3 regions of the Neobacillus solisequens genome follow, and region 3 is predicted to be linked to each of the others. Evidence: predicted binding sites of a transcription regulator. Region 3 holds the regulator's gene; each other region holds the start of a gene.
What was found. Region 3 encodes Rex, which represses fermentation and respiration genes when NADH is low (regulators of the CRP and FNR family bind a similar motif). Its sites were predicted from a motif close to TTGTGAAATATTTCACAA; they were not measured.

Region 1 (5,878 bases), on a different contig from region 3:
ACCCCCGGTATATTGTAAAAGAGCCACATCTTCTTTTATATCTATTGGAATTTCTGGAATGATATTATCATGGGTTAAAAAGTCATTAAAATAAAGATCCCCTTCAGCTAATTGGATTTTGTTAGCACCAAAACCTACAACTATGATTCTCTTTAAGTTAGTCTTTTGCTGGACTTGCTTGACCCTATGATAAAGATCCTCAAAAACAATCATATATTCTGATTCAGAATCGTTAAGTATGTATTCGATCTCCCGTTCAACATACATAGGATTTACCTGAACAGCAATTCCACCTAATCGAAAGACAGCAAATAGACTGAAAATATAATGTGGGCAGTTGGGTAGCATAATGGCCAACCGTTCGCCCTTTTGAAATCCCACCCGATATAAGGAAGCTGAAAGCCATTCAGAAATCACTCTAGTTTCCTTATAACTCCATGACTTTCCATAAAACGTTAATGCAGGCTTATCGTGGTGGATATTCGCCGCTTGCTTTAACATGTCAAACAGTGAATCGTACTTAATTAATACATCTCTACTTATTCTTGGATCATAAAACTTTAACCATGGTTTTTTTTGATATTCCACCCTATTACCCTCCTTGAATACTTCCAAGACTCAAGATGAAAATTCACATCATCATCTTGGAAGAACTTGTAATCACTTAAATTATTGTTATAAAAAGGAGTTTTGTAAACGTTCTCATTACGACGTTTTTCATCAATCTTCTGCAAGTTCAAGTGGGTGAATTGGGTAAATATGGCGAATTTTAACTACTAACCGTTTTAATAGCTTAATAACACTCTTTTTTCCGACAAAATGTATATTTTGTTCACAAAAGTTTCGATAATTCAAGAGAACATATGGTTCAAGTCAGCCCCAATCATGGGACAGACTTGAGACCAAAGTTTCCTATTATACCCCTTTATAGGCAGAATGATAGATTTCAGCTAATTCACTTACAAGTGGCATTTTTGGGTTAGCAATAGTATCTTGATCATCGAAGGCACGTTCTGCTAATGTGAGTACCTTACTTTCAAATTCTTCCTCAGAAATTCCGAATTCTTTAATACTCATTGGAATCTCCAGTTCCTTTGCCAATTTTATTACTGCCCCGATTAAACTTTCGACCGCTTCCTCTGTAGTCCTGGCGGGCAAGCCAAGCATTTTAGATATTTCGGCATAGCGCTCATCCGCAACAAAATGTTCGTATTTAGGGAAAGTCATACATTTATTTGGCTTCATGGCGTTATATCTTAGAACATGTGGAAGCATGACTGCATTTGCACGTCCATGCGGGATATTAAATTCAGCACCAAGAACATGGGCAAGACTATGATTAATTCCTAAAAAGGAGTTTCCAAATGCCATTCCGGCAATGGTTGAAGCATTATGCATTTTTTCGCGGGCGAGCTCATTGCTACCGTCACGATAGGCAATTGGTAAATATTTAAAAACTAATTGAATGGCTTTAAGAGCAAGTCCATCTGTATAATCGTTAGCTAAAACAGAGACATAAGACTCTATTGCATGTGTTAAAACATCCATCCCGGTATCTGCAGTCACAGATTTAGGAACAGTCATCACAAATTGCGGATCAATGATCGCTATATCTGGAGTCAACTGCAAATCAGCCAATGGATATTTTATATTTGTTCTCTTATCGGAAATTACAGAGAAGGAAGTCACTTCAGAACCTGTACCAGATGTAGTTGGAATCGCAATAAAGTGTGCTTTATTCCGTAGATGAGGAAATTTGACCACCCGTTTACTTGGATCAAAGAACTTATGTGTCAGACTTTGGAAATCTGTTTCCGGATGTTCATAATACAGCCACATCGCTTTTGCAGCATCCATTACCGAGCCTCCGCCAAGTGCAATGATCCAGTCCGGCTGAAATTTCCTCATCTGCTCAGCGCCTTTAATAACCGTTTCAATACTTGGCTCCTGCTCTATATCATAAAAAGTATCGCATAGAACTTTGTTAGGATTTTTTTTCAAATAATAATTTACTTTTTCGACATAACCGTTTTTCAAGGAACTTCCGCTTGTAACTATAAAAGCCCGAGAAATGTCAGGAATGGTAGCCAATGTCTGGATAGAGTTTTTCTCAAACAGCACCTGAGAAGGAACTTTAAACCATTGTGTCATCGTTCTTCTTTTAGCTACTTTTTTAATATTGATTAAATTGGCTGCACCAACATTCTGTGACACTGAGTTCCCTCCATAAGTACCACATCCAATTGTTAAGGACGGTAAAGATGTATTATAAATATCACCAATTGCCCCGTGGGTTGATGGCGTGTTAACGATTATTCTTCCAGCTTTCATTCTTAAAGCAAAAGTGTCAATAACATCCTGATTTGTGGTATGAATCGCTGCCGAGTGTCCAAGACCACCATATTCAAGTGTTTGTTCAGCAATCATCAGCCCTTCAGCAAGATTATTAACTTTATAGCATGCCAGAATAGGGCTTAATTTTTCACAAGAAAGTGGATAGTTTGGACCTACTCCATCCAACTCTGCCAGTAAGATTTTCGTATTTTTTGGCACATTCACACCTGCCATTTTGGCAATCATATAAGCAGGCAACCCAACAATCAGTGGATTAAGCATTGCACTTTTTTGATCTATTGCGACCTGCTCGACCATTTGCCGTTCTTCTTCATTGAGGAAATAACAGTTATGATCAATTAATTCCTGTCTTACTTGATGATAAATTTCTTGATCGATAATCACTGCCTGTTCGGAGGCACAAATCATTCCGTTATCAAACGTTTTGGACAAGATTAAATCGTTAACTGCGCGTTTTATATTTGCAGATTTTTCAATATAACATGGAACGTTCCCAGCCCCAACCCCTAGTGCAGGCTTCCCCGAACTGTAAGCAGCCTTTACTAAATTAGGTCCTCCTGTTGCTAGAATTAGTGAAATTTTATTGTGCATCATTAAAACTTGAAAGGCCTCATGAGAAGGGGTTTCAATCCACTGGATGCAATTCTCCGGAGCCCCCGCCTTAACCGCAGCTTCCCGAAGCAGTTCGGCTGTAATCGAGCAGCATTTTTGCGCATAACGAGGAAACGCAAAGATGATAGGGTTTCTTGTTTTAAGTGAAATTAATGATTTAAAAATAACAGTGGAGGTTGGATTGGTAATGGGAATAACACCGGCAATCACCCCAACTGGTTCAGCCATTTCCACCATGCCTTCATTTTCGTTTTCACTAATCACGCCCACGGTTTTCATATCTCGGATATTGTTGTAAATCATTTCTGTTGCAAACATATTCTTAAACACTTTATCTTCATACACACCGCGTTGTGTTTCCTGCACTGCTAATTTCGCCAAATATTTATGATGCTCAAGAGCAGTTACAGCCATACTTTTAACAATTTCATCCACCATTTCTTGGTTGTAGCAGCGGAATTCTTCGAGAGCTCTTGCAGCATTATTGGCTAAAACATCAATCATTGCCAAAACTTGTTGTTTCTCCTGAACAACTTTTTCTTTTATAGCCATTTCAATCCCTCCATCGATATTGTTGATTTCATGAACAAGTTTTTCCCTTTGTTGATTCTCTGGATTCAATATATCATGGTAGATCTCAGGGTTTTTGTCGAATTTTGCGAAAAAATGAATGAATAGCCATTCATTTTTAAAGAATTCACAAAATGTTCGAAATTCAATAAAAAAAGCCCCTGACCCATTAATAAAATGGTCAGAGGCTACTTCTATCAACCTGTATTTCGCAAGCCTGCGGAGATACCACTAATAGTTAGCAATACCTCTGTTAACAGCTCTTCATTTAATTCTTCGCAGCTTCGGAGTTCTTTAATTAATTCTACTTGCAAGAAATTCAACGGGTCGACATAAGGATTTCTTCTAAATACCGAATCCTTGATGTTTGGAGTATGGTCAAGTAATTCTTTGTCCTCGGTAATTTCTAGGAGGATGGCTTTTGTTCGTTCAAATTCCTCAAAAATATTAGTGAAAATTCGATTAGCAATTGTTTGATCGTTAACCAGCGTCACATATTCCTTCGCAGTCGTAATATCCGCCTTCATTAATGCCATCTGTAAATTATCAATGATAGATTGGAAAAACGGCCACTTTTCATACATTTGCTGTAGAATCTTTAAGTTTTCTTTGCTTTTATGCGCAAAAGTTTTTAATCCAGTTCCGGCAGCATACCAAGCTGGTATTAACTGACGGCTTTGTGTCCAGGCGAACACCCAAGGAATGGCCCGCAAATCTTCAAATCTCCCTTGACTTTTCCGGCTCATTGGTCTTGAGCCAATGTTAAGGGCTCCCAATTCTTTTAATGGAGTAGCTTCGTGGAAATAGGTTAAAAAATCAGGATCCTGGAAAACCAAAGACTGATATTTCTCTAATGAAGCACCCGAAATTTCCTCAATTGCCTCTTCCCAAGCCGGCTCTCTTAGCTGCCCATGTGGACCTTCCATTGAAACATGCGCTGCAGCCAAAATAAGTGTAGAAGTTGCCTGTTCTAAGCTCCGATAAGCAATATCCTCAAGCAGATACCTCGCGGATAGGACTTCACCTTGCTCCGTAATTTTAACTCCATCCCCAATCGTTTCTACTGGCTGTGATAGAATACTTCTATTAAGTGAACCGCCACCTCGACCTAAAGAACCTCCGCGGCCATGGAAAAATTTTAAGCCCAATTGATATTTTTTCGCCATATTGTGAATATCAATTTGCGCTTTATATAATTTCCAGTTTGCTGTTAATGTTCCACCATCTTTGCTTCCATCTGAATACCCTAGCATGATTTCCTGTTGGTCTCCTAAGATTTCCAAATGCTTTCGATAAACAGGCATTTGAAAAAGTGTTTCCATTATATTAGGACCTGCTGATAAATCATCAATCGTTTCTAAGAGCGGTGCAACATGTAAATGGCTTTCCAATGTACCATCAGCGTGGAGTCGGTATAATCCTGCTTCCTTAGCTAAGACAAGAACCTCTAATAAATCACTTGGAGATTTTGTCATACTTACAAGATAAACGGTAATGGACCGTTTTCCAAATTCATCATGAGCTCTTTTAATCATATTAAACACTTTAATCATTTCTTGTGTTTCAGGGGAATAGTCCTCATTTAATAAGAGCAGAGGCCGAGGATCTTTAAGAATATTTTGTAAAATCTGCAGCTTTTCCTCTTCTGTCAGAGCCGCATAGTTTTCAGAAAGGCGCACCTTTCTAAGAATTTCTGTTATGGCTGCCTCATGTTCGCCACTGTGATTACGAATGTCGAGTGTAGCTAAATGAAACCCGAATAGTTGTACCTGTCGAATTAGTTTTTGAATGATTTTTAATTCATGTGCTGCTGGATGATGACGTTTCAAACTCTGTTTGATTATTTTTAAGTCTGTCAACAGCTCTTCGGAGGACTGGTAGCCTTTTTCAGATTCCCCAACTTGAAGAACCCGCTGAATAATAATGGCAAAGGCACGGCGGTAGACTTCAGATTGAATCGGCCACTTTTTATCCTCGGATAAGTAAAGATCCTCGTTTTCATGTAGAAAAGCAAGCAGTTCATTACTAACTTCTACCCTTGTAGAAGAGTGACTGTATCTTTTCATCAGGTCAACTAATCCCTTTTTATATTTCTTTAAGACTAATCTTCGTTGACGAGTTAAAGTTTCCCAAGTTATATCGTGTGTTACATTTGGGTTCCCATCACGGTCCCCGCCAATCCAAGAGCCGAAACGAAGTAAATTAGGAATATTCCATGACTGGTTTGGATAGTATTTTTCCAAACAATCAGCTACCTCTTGATGGATTTCAGGTAAAACATCGAACAAGGTTTGATCGAAATAGTAAAGACCATTACGGACCTCGTCCATGACCGTCGGCT
Region 2 (5,878 bases), on a different contig from region 3:
CCTGACACCATTTTCTTAATAGGTGTGTTAATCTTAGTGCTATTCTGTATTAAAGCATTCTTTAATTTAAGAAAACCAACTCATAAGGAAGAAGAAAAACTTCCAATTAGAGATCTATCTATTGATGAAGAGTAACATAAAAAATCCGCGAAGCTTAGCTTTGCGGATTTTTTTCATGGCAATCGAAACAATAGATTTCTTTATCTTCCGTAATAATCCCATTGAAGAATCCATCCAAACAATATACATCTTTTCCACAGTCCTTACATGAGCCGACTAATTCTTTCATGTCTGTCCTCCTAAGCCGTTTATTCATAAAACCATGTTGGAAGTGCGATGCCAAGATGTACTAAAATTTAAGTTGTAGAAGGTCTATTAAAACCTTTAGCCTATTACTTATTTTACGAATGAGTCAATCCACTGTTGCCCTTTTTTGCTTTTTTCAGAACATTTTATATAAATATGATAAAATGGGAAAGCAAAAGGAGGGTACGAAAAAAATTGAAACGGATTATACCCATTTTTATGATTTTAATCAGTGCATCCCTATGGGGGGGAATTGCTATTTTTGTAAGAAAATTAAACAGCATCGGTTTTTCCTCAATGGAAATCGTAACAATCAGAGTGGTGATTGCAGCGTTAATACTAGGCCTTTTTGGCTTAGTAAAATATCGGCCGCAAATGAGGATTCATATCAAGGATATAAAGCTGTTTATAGGAACTGGCATTTTAAGTATTGTCTTATTTAATTGGTGTTTCTTTTTTTCTGTTAATGAAATGAATCTTTCACTGGCGGTCATACTTTTATATACGGCACCAGCATTTGTAGCTGTTTTCTCATTTGTTTTTTTAGGAGAGAAAATGGATTTGCTTAAAATAATTTCAGTGATGGGTACAATTCTAGGCTGTTTTTTAATAGCAGGGGTCAGTCAAAGGGATGCTGGTTCCATTCATACAACAGGAATCCTGATTGGGCTGGGAGCTGGTTTTGGCTATGCCCTTTATAGTATCTTTGGTAAGTTTGCCTTAGTAAAATATCATTCTTTTACGGTGACGTTTTATACCTTTTTGGTTGCAGCACTTTCCTTAATACCTGTAACGGGATTATGGAGAAAAGCAGAATTATTAGGGAATGTGGAAGTACTGGGTTATGGGCTTGGACTTGGACTTTTTCCGACTGTTATTGCCTTTTTATTGTATACAAAGGGTCTTGAAAAGATTGAGAGTAGTAAAGCGGCGATTATTGCCACTATGGAGCCAGTTGTGGCCACTTTATTAAGTGTCTTTTTATATAAGGAAAGCTTTGGGGTTATTCAGGCAATCGGTTCATGTATAATCTTGGGTTCTGTTGTTATCATTAACCTGCCGAAAAAGCAAAAGGCATCAATCCAATGAGATTGATGCCTTTATTCATCACCAAGTCTTGAAGCCTTTTGAGCCCACTGGTGCATTTTGAATGATATCAATAAATGGTATGGTATAGGCAAACAGGATTAGGGCAGCCGCAATACCAAGCCACAATTTCCAGTTTTCAAATACCATTGGTGCAGACGTTTCAGTAGATTCTGCTTCGCCAACCGGAAATTCTTCTTCTCCTTTTGGAGCAAAGAAGGCGAGGTTTATAAAAATAATTAGAATTAAGATAATCCCAAGGAAAAGGATTGTTCCACCAACTGCTTGAGCGATTTGATAAGGAATCCATTCAGCCGCCTGCTTTGAGCCACCGTAAGTTGAGAATGATGACCGTCTTGGGCCGCCAAGCAAACCTTGAATATGCATAGCACCGGACATGAAACACATTCCGATAAACCAAACCCATGCTTGAATAATCCCTAATTTGTTCATTGCTTTTGTTAATTTGCGTCCTGTTAAATGTGGAACCAGCCAATAAGAGATTCCGAAGAATGTTAAAACAACTGATGTTGCTGCTGTTAAATGGAAGTGTCCGGTAATCCAGATAGTGTTATGAACAACTTGGTCCATTTGGTTTGATGCATTAATAATACCGCCAGCTCCCGCTGGGATGAACGATGCCATGCCGATAAACGGAACTGTGAAACGAGCATCATTCCAAGGTAAAACTTTGAACCAGCCAAGTAACCCAGTTGCCCCTTTAGAGCGACCATATCTCTCAAACGTTGCGAACAGAGAGAAGGCAGTCATTAATGATGGAATTACAACCATAAACGTTAAGATAACTTGGAAAAACTTCCATGAAGGATCAATTCCCGGCTCTGTTAATTGGTGATGGAAACCAACCGGTATAGAAAAAAGCAAGAATAAAATAAATGATAGACGTGCTAATGAATCTGAGAAAATTTTTCCACCGATTATTTTTGGAATGATTGCATACCAGCACATGTAAGCAGGTAACAACCAGAAATATACAAGTGGGTGACCGAAATACCAGAATAATGTACGGCTAACTAAAACATCCACTCTGTCTACTAATCCGAGTGACCATGGGAGTAATTGGAATAATACCGTCGCAGCAACACCAAGCGTCGCTACAATCCAAAGTACAGTATTAATCACCGCCATAAAGCTTAATAACGGACTTGGCTTACCAGGATTGTTCTTACGCCATCTGGCATAGGTCATGATTTGAGCAACACCGTCAACCCAGCTTCCAACTACAACAAGTGTCATACCTAGATAGAATATCCAGTGAGCCTGCAGTGGTGCATAAAACGTATAAAGGACAGAAGCTTTATTAAGCAGGACCATTGTTGCAGCCATAGCCGTTCCGATGGTCATTAACCAGAAACCGATCCAGCCTGTGCGGCGGGCAGCAGGAGAATGTGTGCCGGCTGTTCTGCTGACAGCAGCATATTGGAAACCCATAATAAAGAATGTTGTTAAGACAAGGCCCATCATCACCCCGTGAACGGTTAAAATTTGATAATAGCCGATACCGCCGGGTAGTTCATATTTGCCTGAGCGGACAAGAGTCTGCAGGAGGCCCATTAGACCACCGAGTGCAAGTGCTGTGAAAGCAACAAAGAAGTGTGCCATTGAAAGCTTCGCATCGCGTGGGTCAACTTTTACGTTTGTTGTAGTCTTTAGCATTATTTAACCACCTCAATCTTCGAGAACATTAAATGGTGGCCGGAACCACAGTATTCGTTACAAACGATTAAATATTCTCCTGCCTTGTCAAATGTTGTTGTATATTCACTGACATAGCCAGGTTCCAGCATCATGTTAATATTGGTGCCAGCCACTTCAAAACCGTGAATAACGTCCTTTGTTGTAGCGATCACTTTTACTTTAGCTCCGAGCGGGATCTTAACTTGTGCTGGATTATAAGAGAATGCTTGAGCAACATACACTAATTCATAATCCCATTCTTTTCCCTCAACCTTATGAAGTCCGGGCTTATCAAATGGTTTGGTCTGATCAACTTTTTCAGGATTTATCGTTGTTAAACAACTTGGTGGTTTATTACCTAGATAGAAGGCACTTACCCCTACTACTGTTAAGAAAATAACTAGGCAGCTGATTCCGAAAGTCAGCCAAATTTTTTCTAGCTTATGCATATGCATAATGATTTCCTCCTTCGATCATTAAAAACGTTCTACAAATAGGAAGTAGACACTTAACCAAGTAACAATTATGAAAAGTCCCAAAAAGAAAACGGATGCCATGGTCCCTTTTAATGAAGAACTGTCTTCTACTTCTGTTTTTTGTTTTGTTTTTAACTCCGCTTTTGCCATCCCCTTACACTCCTTTCAGATCTTTGGAAATAAATTAAATAAGTTCTCTTTCATAATACAAAACAATTGTGGAAGAAAAATATGAAAATCCAAAGTTCACAAATTGTTCATTCCTTATGTATCTACTATGTTAATGATAAAAACTTGATGCAACAGTGATTTATATCACATATATCAGAGGTGAAATGTGAATGAAATGTGAATTATCACAGGACCTCTGTGATAAAAGTAATTGATAATCATTTCACAAACTGTATTTGTCACAGTTCTGTCACAAAACAGTATAGGTACTAATAGAATAAAAAAAAGGGAAGATGATTTTCTTTGGAAGTGGTGGTTAGGATGGAAAAGTATTATTGTGAAAAATGCAGACTGTTATATGATAAAAAGGAGAATTGCAAGATTTGCGGATTCATAGTAAATAATAAAATTATCATTGAAGTGCAGAAGCAGCCTGAGAAGTAGGTCCTACAGTTACCTGGTTCAGGCGCTTTTTTGTGTGAACGATCAATTGGAAAAGTTTATCTAATGCTCAAAAGGCCATACTACTATATAATGAAGGAGCACAACAACAACCTTCAAAACGTTTGCTTCTCCACATGGGGAAGCTTTTTTATTAGATAAAGGGGAACGTTTATTCTATTTGAATATAATTACATAATATGGAAATGATATCTTTAAATTAAACAAAAGGTGATTTAGATGCCGAAAATCATATCCATTGCGGAGGTTGTCCCTCCATATGAAATAAAACAGGATCAAGCCTCAGCATTCGCAGGCGAGCTATTTGCACATTCCTTTAAGGATATTGGAAGACTTTTAAAAGCATTTCAAAATGGGCAGATTGAAAAAAGACATTTTGTTAAAAAGATGGAATGGTTTTACGAAAAACACTCATTTGCTGATAAAAACGATGCATATATAGAGGCAGCCGTTATGTTTGGAAAAGAGGCTATTATTAAATGTTTAAGCAAAAATGAGTTCTTGAAGAAAGACATTCCTATTCATGAGATTGAGGCCATTTTCTTTATTTCGACAACTGGATTAGCCACTCCCAGCATAGAGGCGCGAATTATGAATCTCCTTCCTTTTCATGCCCATACAAAGCGAATTCCCATATGGGGACTGGGCTGTGCCGGTGGTGCTTCGGGTTTATCGAGAGCATATGAATATTGTCTTGCTTTTCCTGAAGCGAAAGTCATCGTACTGGCAGTAGAACTCTGCAGCCTAACCTTTCAGCAGAATGACCAATCAAAAAGTAATTTGATTGGTACTTCCTTGTTTGCTGATGGAATCTCCTGTGCATTGATTTGTGGGGATGAATCTAATATGGCAGAATATTGCTCACGGACAGTATCCCCGGCTATTATTGATACGCAATCTACCCTAATGCCAGACTCATTGGATGTAATGGGATGGGATATTAAAAACGACGGACTTTATGTTATTTTTTCACGGGATATCCCAACCATCATTGAACAATGGTTAAAACCGAATGTCTCTGGTTTCTTAGAAGAAAATAATCTATCCCTTGACCAAATCAATTATTTTATTGCCCATCCTGGTGGAAAAAAGGTTTTGGATGCCTACGTAAAATCACTTGAAATCCCTCAATCCATGACTGGAATCTCTCAGGAAGTGCTTCAAAAGTTCGGGAACATGTCCTCATCCACCATTTTATATGTACTCAGACGATTTATGGGACAGGAAACGAAATCGGGGGAGTTTGGACTTTGTACGGCCCTAGGCCCAGGCTTCAGTTCAGAATTGCTATTACTGAGGTGGGAAGAATGAAAGATGTCTATCCTTTTACCCTTTTTTTCGCATTTATTGTTATTCAACGGATAGGCGAGTTAATGGTTGCAAAACGAAATGAAAAATGGATGAAAATGCAAGGCGCACTTGAATTTGGTGGAAGTCATTACCGAATGATAGTTCTTATTCATCTACTGTTTTTTTGCAGTTTTCTAAGTGAAAAGGTTTGGTTCAATCATGGATTATCAACGATCTGGCCAGAAATTATTGGGATTTTCTTTTTAACACAGGTTTTACGCATTTGGGCAATTGCTTCATTAGGCCGGTATTGGAATACAAAAATCATTGTCCTACCTAATGCTAAGATTGTCAGAAAAGGACCATATCGTTGGATTAAACATCCTAAT
Region 3 (5,878 bases):
TCAATTTTTTCAAGTTTTTTGCGGCGGCTCTGTGCCCGTTTGGTTGTGGACGCCCTTGCCAGGTTCCGTTGAATGAAATCTTGCAGGGATGCAATTTCCTGCTGTTGTTTTTCATAAAGCTTCAGATCGCGTTCATAATTGGCAGCCTTTTGCTCCAGATAGTAACTATAATTGCCTGTAAACCGCTGAATTTGGTTTCGGGAAAGTTCATAGACCTGGGTAACGACTTTGTCCAAGAAATAGCGGTCATGGGAGACAATCAGAATGGCTCCGCTATAGCCTTGTAAGTATTGTTCCAGCCAAGACAATGTTTCAATATCAAGATGGTTGGTCGGCTCGTCCAGGATTAAAATGTCTGGTTTTGTTAATAAAAGTTTACCAAGGGCTAGGCGGGTTTTTTGACCGCCGCTCAGACTGGAAATTGAAACGGCAGAATCCTGAAAATTTAAACCGTTAAGGACAGACCGAATATCTGCTTCGTACTGATAGCCTCCTTGTTCCTTAAAGGTGACCTGGAGCTGATCATATTCCTTTAAAATCCGCTCATATTTGGTTGGGTTATTAAAGACTTCAGGATCAGCCATTTGCGCTTCAAGTCTTCGCAAAGCCTTTTCTTGCTGCTGAAGATGTTCAAAGACGGTTAACATTTCATCCCAAATGGACAGACTTGATTCCAACCCGGTATTTTGCGCTAAGTATCCGATCGAGACACCCTTTGGCTTGATAATTTCTCCACCGTCATGGGAAAGATGCCCTGCGATAATTTTTAGAAGGGTGGATTTTCCAGCACCATTACGACCTACAAGGGCAACACGGTCCCTCGTTTGTAATTCAAGCTTAATATTGGATAAAATAAGGTCAGCACCAAAGTATTTTTGTAATTGATTAACTTGTAATAAAATCATATTTTTTCACCTCTATTACCTAGGAATAGTGTACCGTATTCCTGAAATAACGGCAATAAAGCAGGATATTGTACGTTTTGGAAAAAAATATCACCATTCGCTCAAACTTTCACACACAGAGACGGTAAAATATAGTATCATTTTTTTTGGAGGACTATACTATGGCAGAGTTTACGCATTTTAATGAAGAAGGCAGAGCAAAGATGGTGGATGTAAGCGATAAGCCGGAAACGGCGAGAACAGCGCTTGCGCATTCTAGCATTACTGTGAGTAAAGAAATTTATGAAAAAATCACTAATGAGGAAATGAAAAAAGGCGATGTCTTAGCAGTTGCCCAAGTGGCAGCAGTGATGGCAGCGAAAAGGACATGGGAAATCATCCCGATGTGCCACCCGATTCCATTAACTGGTATAAATGTTACTTTCTCCTGGGAAAGCGATAACGATCAGTATACATTGCAAATTCAGGCAACAGTTAAGACTAAAGGGCAGACAGGTGTTGAAATGGAAGCGCTAACAGCGGCGTCTGTTTGTGCATTAACGGTATATGATATGTGTAAAGCAGTGGATAAGGGTATGGTAATCGGCCCTACCTACTTAATGGAGAAATCCGGCGGCAAAAATGGCGATTTTAGACGACTTGATCGAATATAAACAAAATGATTAGCGGGGTGAAGGAGTAATATGTCGAATGAAACAATGAAAATCCCACAAGCAACAGCAAAGCGATTACCCTTATATTATCGATTTTTACAAAACTTGCATTCTTCCGGAAAGCAACGAGTATCATCAGCCGAATTAAGCGAGGCAGTAAAAGTAGACTCCGCAACAATTCGCAGGGACTTTTCCTATTTTGGAGCCCTTGGTAAAAAGGGTTACGGCTATAATGTCAATTATCTATTGTCCTTTTTCCGAAAAACCTTGGATCAAGACGAATTAACGAAGGTTGCCTTAATTGGGGTAGGGAATTTGGGCACAGCCTTTTTACATTATAATTTTTTAAAAAATAACAATACGAAAATTCAGTGCGCGTTTGATGTTTCACCCGATAAAATTGGCACTTCCATCGGCGATGTTCCGGTTCTGTCCATGGATGATTTGGAAAAACATTTGGTCGAGGATGATATTTCGGTTGCGATTTTAACCGTACCTGCTCCTGTTGCTCAGATGATAACGGATCGCCTTGCGAATACAGGGGTCAGAGGTATTTTAAACTTCACCCCTGCCAGATTAAATGTTCCAGCCTCCATTCGGGTTCACCATATTGATTTAGCAGTTGAACTGCAATCATTGGTGTACTTTTTAAAGCATTATCCATCAATTGGAGAAGTAGAAGTTGAAGAATAATTTTGCCATGGGTCTTTCCATAATTGGGAGGGCCCATTTTTTTTCTAAAAAAAGGAGTAAGACAGAGACCCCTTATTAACCCGAAAAAGGGAGAGGTCCTCGAAGGGTGGGTTTTGGAAAAAGTGATGAGAGAATTCCGATAGAAATCGCAAGTACCTCCTAAAAAACATTTTGATGGGCGGTATTCCTGGATAGAGGCGGACCCATTTTAATGGTCCGGCCTTTTTTTTTTGGTAGGATACCAAAAAATTTACAAAATGATAAAACAACGCCTTTACAACGTAACAGTGTTATGTTACATTAATGTCATCGGAAAGGAGTTTTTAAAAAATGAGTGAGGAGTTAATTTCTAAAAAAGAGTTATTGGATTTAGCAGGAATATCATATGGGCAGTTATATCGCTGGAAGCGAAAAGACTTGATTCCCGAGGAATGGTTTATTCGCAAGTCCACTTTTACTGGTCAGGAGACTTTTTTTCCTAAAGAAAAGATCTTAAAACGCATCGAAAAAATCCAAACGATGAAGGAGAATTTATCGTTGGATGAATTGGCCAATATGTTTTCTCCAAGCGTAACAGACCTACAATTATCAGCTGAAGAACTAGTAAAACGAAACACTGTTTCGCAAACAGCGATAAATCTATATCTGGATATTGAAAAAAATGGTCCTGACTTTAATTTTTCGAGAATACTTGAAATATATGTATTAGATAAGCTATTGCAGTCCGGAGAGGTAAATCTCGAAGAGGGAAGAATGATCGTTCAGCTCCTAGTAGCTAATCGAACGACGATTAAGCAAAAAAGCGGTGAGTTAGTGATCACCCGAAAGCTAGGTGTTTCTTCGTGCCTATTAGCAATCAATGCGGAGAGTATTCATTTTGAAACGGGAACAAAGGTTGTGTCCCGCCTGCCATTGATGGGCTGCATGGAAGAACTAAAAGCCAAATTACTATAAAAGGGGAATGGAAATGGATACGCAAAAAAAGGGAGACCTTTATATAAATGGCATTGGATCATCCAATGGCGGACAATTTGACAAAGTGTTGATTAACGGCAGAGGAAGCGTCAATTCCGATATCGATTGCAATGAATTTGAATGCAATGGTTTAGGTACAGCAAAAGGGAATATTCGGGCGGAAAAGGTAATCGTGAGCGGAAAGAGCAAAATGGAGGGGGACGTGAACTCCAATGAAATCTTAGTTGAAGGGACCGCTAAAATCAACGGTAACGTAGAAGTGGAAAAGCTGCGAATCTCGGGCCAAACTTCTATAGGTGGCTGGCTTAAAGGCGAGGAAATTCAAATGAAAGGGACCCTTTCTGTTGGTGGCGATTGTGAAGCTGAAACATTTAAAGGAGAGGCTCAATTTACTATTGGCGGATTGTTAAATGCCGATGAAGTGGATATAAAAATCTTTTGGAATTGCCATGTAAAAGAAATAGGCGGGAGAACCATTAGGGTCGAGTATAAAGAGTCGCTGGTCGGAAATTTGCTGAAACCTTTTACACGCCACCAATTAGTGACGGACCTAATGGAAGGGGACAAAATTGAGGTGGAGTATACAAAGGCCAAGATCATTCGCGGGAATGACGTAAAAATTGGCCCGAATTGTCAAATCGGTTTAATCGAATATACAGGTGAACTTACCGTCGACAAGTCAGCTGAAGTCGGCGAAACAAGAAGGGTGTAATAGGAGGGGAAAAGGATGAGCAAGATAGAAAACTTAATCATCAATGGATCAGGAAGTTATAGCGGAGGCAGCTACGATAAAGTCAGTATCCGAGGTGAAGGTACCATTGTTCAGGATGTGGAATGTGCTGCTTTTCATGTATACGGTACGAGTAAGGCGGAAACAAACGTAAAGGCTGATAAGGTAAAAGTCCTGGGTGAGGCCAAAGTAAGAGGAGACTTAGAGGCAAAGGATACCACTGTGATGGGTACCTTGGAAATTGGCGGAAGAGCCCGTTTGGAGAAAATCAAAATCTTAGGTCAACTCGAAGCGGGAGAACGTTTAACGGGTGTAACAGCCACCATTAAAGGAGGACTTACTGTTAATGGCGATGTGGAGTATGAAACGTTTGATTCCAGCGGTGGATTTGAAATAAAGGGACTCCTCTCAGCTGATACCATCCAAATTGGCCTGCGGTACGGTGACAGTAAGGCCGCTGAAATTGGAGGAGAGCGAATTATGGTAAAACGAAAGAAAAATTCGTTACTTCCTTTTGGAAAAAGTCTAGGAACGTTAACGGCCCAAGTAATTGAAGGGGACGATATACATTTGGAAAATACAAAGGCTGATATCGTTCGCGGAAATAAGGTGTTGATTGGACCAGGATGCGAGATAGGGCTGGTCGAGTACACGGCGGATTTACAACTTGACCAGAGTTCAGTGGTCAAAACAAAGACAAAAAGGTAAAGGAGAAATAGGATGACAACAAAAGAAAGTAAATTAGGCTTGGTTGTGGCAGGGTTATTATTAAGTATTTTAATGGCCTCCATGGACAATACGATTGTCGTAACGGCTATGGGGACCATTGTCGGAGACCTCGGTGGTCTCGAGAGTTTTGTTTGGGTAGTTTCGGCTTATATGGTAGCGGAAATGGCGGGCATGCCGATTTTCGGAAAGTTATCGGATATGTACGGCAGAAAGCGGTTCTTTGTCTTCGGTCTGATTCTATTTATGACCGGATCGGCATTATGCGGAACGGCCGAGACAATTACCCAGTTGAGTATTTACCGAGCAATACAGGGAATAGGTGGAGGCGCGCTAGTTCCCATTGCATTTACGATTATGTTTGACCTGTTTCCACCTGAAAAGCGCGGAAAAATGGGCGGGATGTTCGGAGCTGTTTTTGGAATGTCGAGCATATTTGGACCACTGATTGGAGCATATATTACCGACCACATCAGCTGGCATTGGATTTTCTATATTAATTTACCTCTAGGGATACTCTCGCTTATTTTTATCCTCATCTCCTATAAGGAATCACCAAGCCACCAAAAACAATCCATTGACTGGTGGGGAGCCGCCACGTTGATTGGAGCGGTTGTTAGTCTAATGTTTGCACTGGAGCTAGGAGGTCAGAAATATCAATGGGACTCCACACTTATATTAAGTTTATTTGCAGGCTTTACCATTCTGTTTGTGATCTTTTTATTCATTGAAAAAAAAGTAAAGGACCCAATCATTTCATTTACCATGTTTAAAAATCGGCTGTTTGCCGGCAGCACCATTGTAGGGTTGTTTTATGGGGCAGCATTTATGTCAGCCACCGTGTATATCCCGATCTTTGTCCAGGGAGTTTATGGCGGAAGTGCAACGAACTCGGGTCTCGTCTTACTGCCAATGATGCTGGGATCCGTCGTAACAGCACAGGTAGGCGGCTTTTTAACAACTAAACTGAGCTACCGAAATATCATGTTTATGTCCAGTGTCATTTTTATTTGCGGATTACTGCTTCTTAGCACCATTACACCGGAAACGAGCAGGACATTGTTGACACTTTATATGATTGTCGTGGGATTAGGGGTTGGGTTTTCATTTTCAGTATTAAGTATGGCTGCTATCCATCCGTTTGGAGTTGAACAGCGCGGTTCTGCCACGTCTACCAGTAACTTCATCCGGTCACT

Region 1: a site for Rex is predicted at 3,653-3,670, ahead of adhE (bifunctional acetaldehyde-CoA/alcohol dehydrogenase). Genes of this name have one in related genera too.
Region 2: a site for Rex is predicted at 3,949-3,966, ahead of ACI3K6_RS00610 (cytochrome c oxidase subunit 2A). Genes of this name have one in related genera too.

The regions. Positions count from the first base shown of each region.
Region 1 covers NZ_JBKFGJ010000003.1:298,987-304,864, reverse strand. The annotation lists gene ACI3K6_RS05700 (long-chain-fatty-acid--CoA ligase) at 1-588, opposite strand, end outside; gene adhE (bifunctional acetaldehyde-CoA/alcohol dehydrogenase) at 916-3,519, opposite strand; gene ppc (phosphoenolpyruvate carboxylase) at 3,735-5,878, opposite strand, start outside.
Region 2 covers NZ_JBKFGJ010000002.1:33,652-39,529, forward strand. The annotation lists gene ACI3K6_RS00585 (nitric-oxide reductase large subunit) at 1-135, shown strand, start outside; gene ACI3K6_RS00590 (hypothetical protein) at 155-289, opposite strand; gene ACI3K6_RS00595 (DMT family transporter) at 502-1,395, shown strand; gene ACI3K6_RS00600 (b(o/a)3-type cytochrome-c oxidase subunit 1) at 1,414-3,069, opposite strand; gene ACI3K6_RS00605 (cytochrome c oxidase subunit II) at 3,069-3,545, opposite strand; gene ACI3K6_RS00610 (cytochrome c oxidase subunit 2A) at 3,567-3,716, opposite strand; gene ACI3K6_RS00615 (type III polyketide synthase) at 4,419-5,510, shown strand; gene ACI3K6_RS00620 (isoprenylcysteine carboxyl methyltransferase family protein) at 5,507-5,878, shown strand, end outside.
Region 3 covers NZ_JBKFGJ010000027.1:81,661-87,538, reverse strand. The annotation lists gene ACI3K6_RS21745 (ABC-F family ATP-binding cassette domain-containing protein) at 1-905, opposite strand, end outside; gene moaC (cyclic pyranopterin monophosphate synthase MoaC) at 1,067-1,558, shown strand; gene ACI3K6_RS21735 (redox-sensing transcriptional repressor Rex) at 1,589-2,251, shown strand; gene ACI3K6_RS21730 (YhbD family protein) at 2,582-3,205, shown strand; gene ACI3K6_RS21725 (polymer-forming cytoskeletal protein) at 3,219-3,938, shown strand; gene ACI3K6_RS21720 (cytoplasmic protein) at 3,954-4,664, shown strand; gene ACI3K6_RS21715 (MDR family MFS transporter) at 4,677-5,878, shown strand, end outside.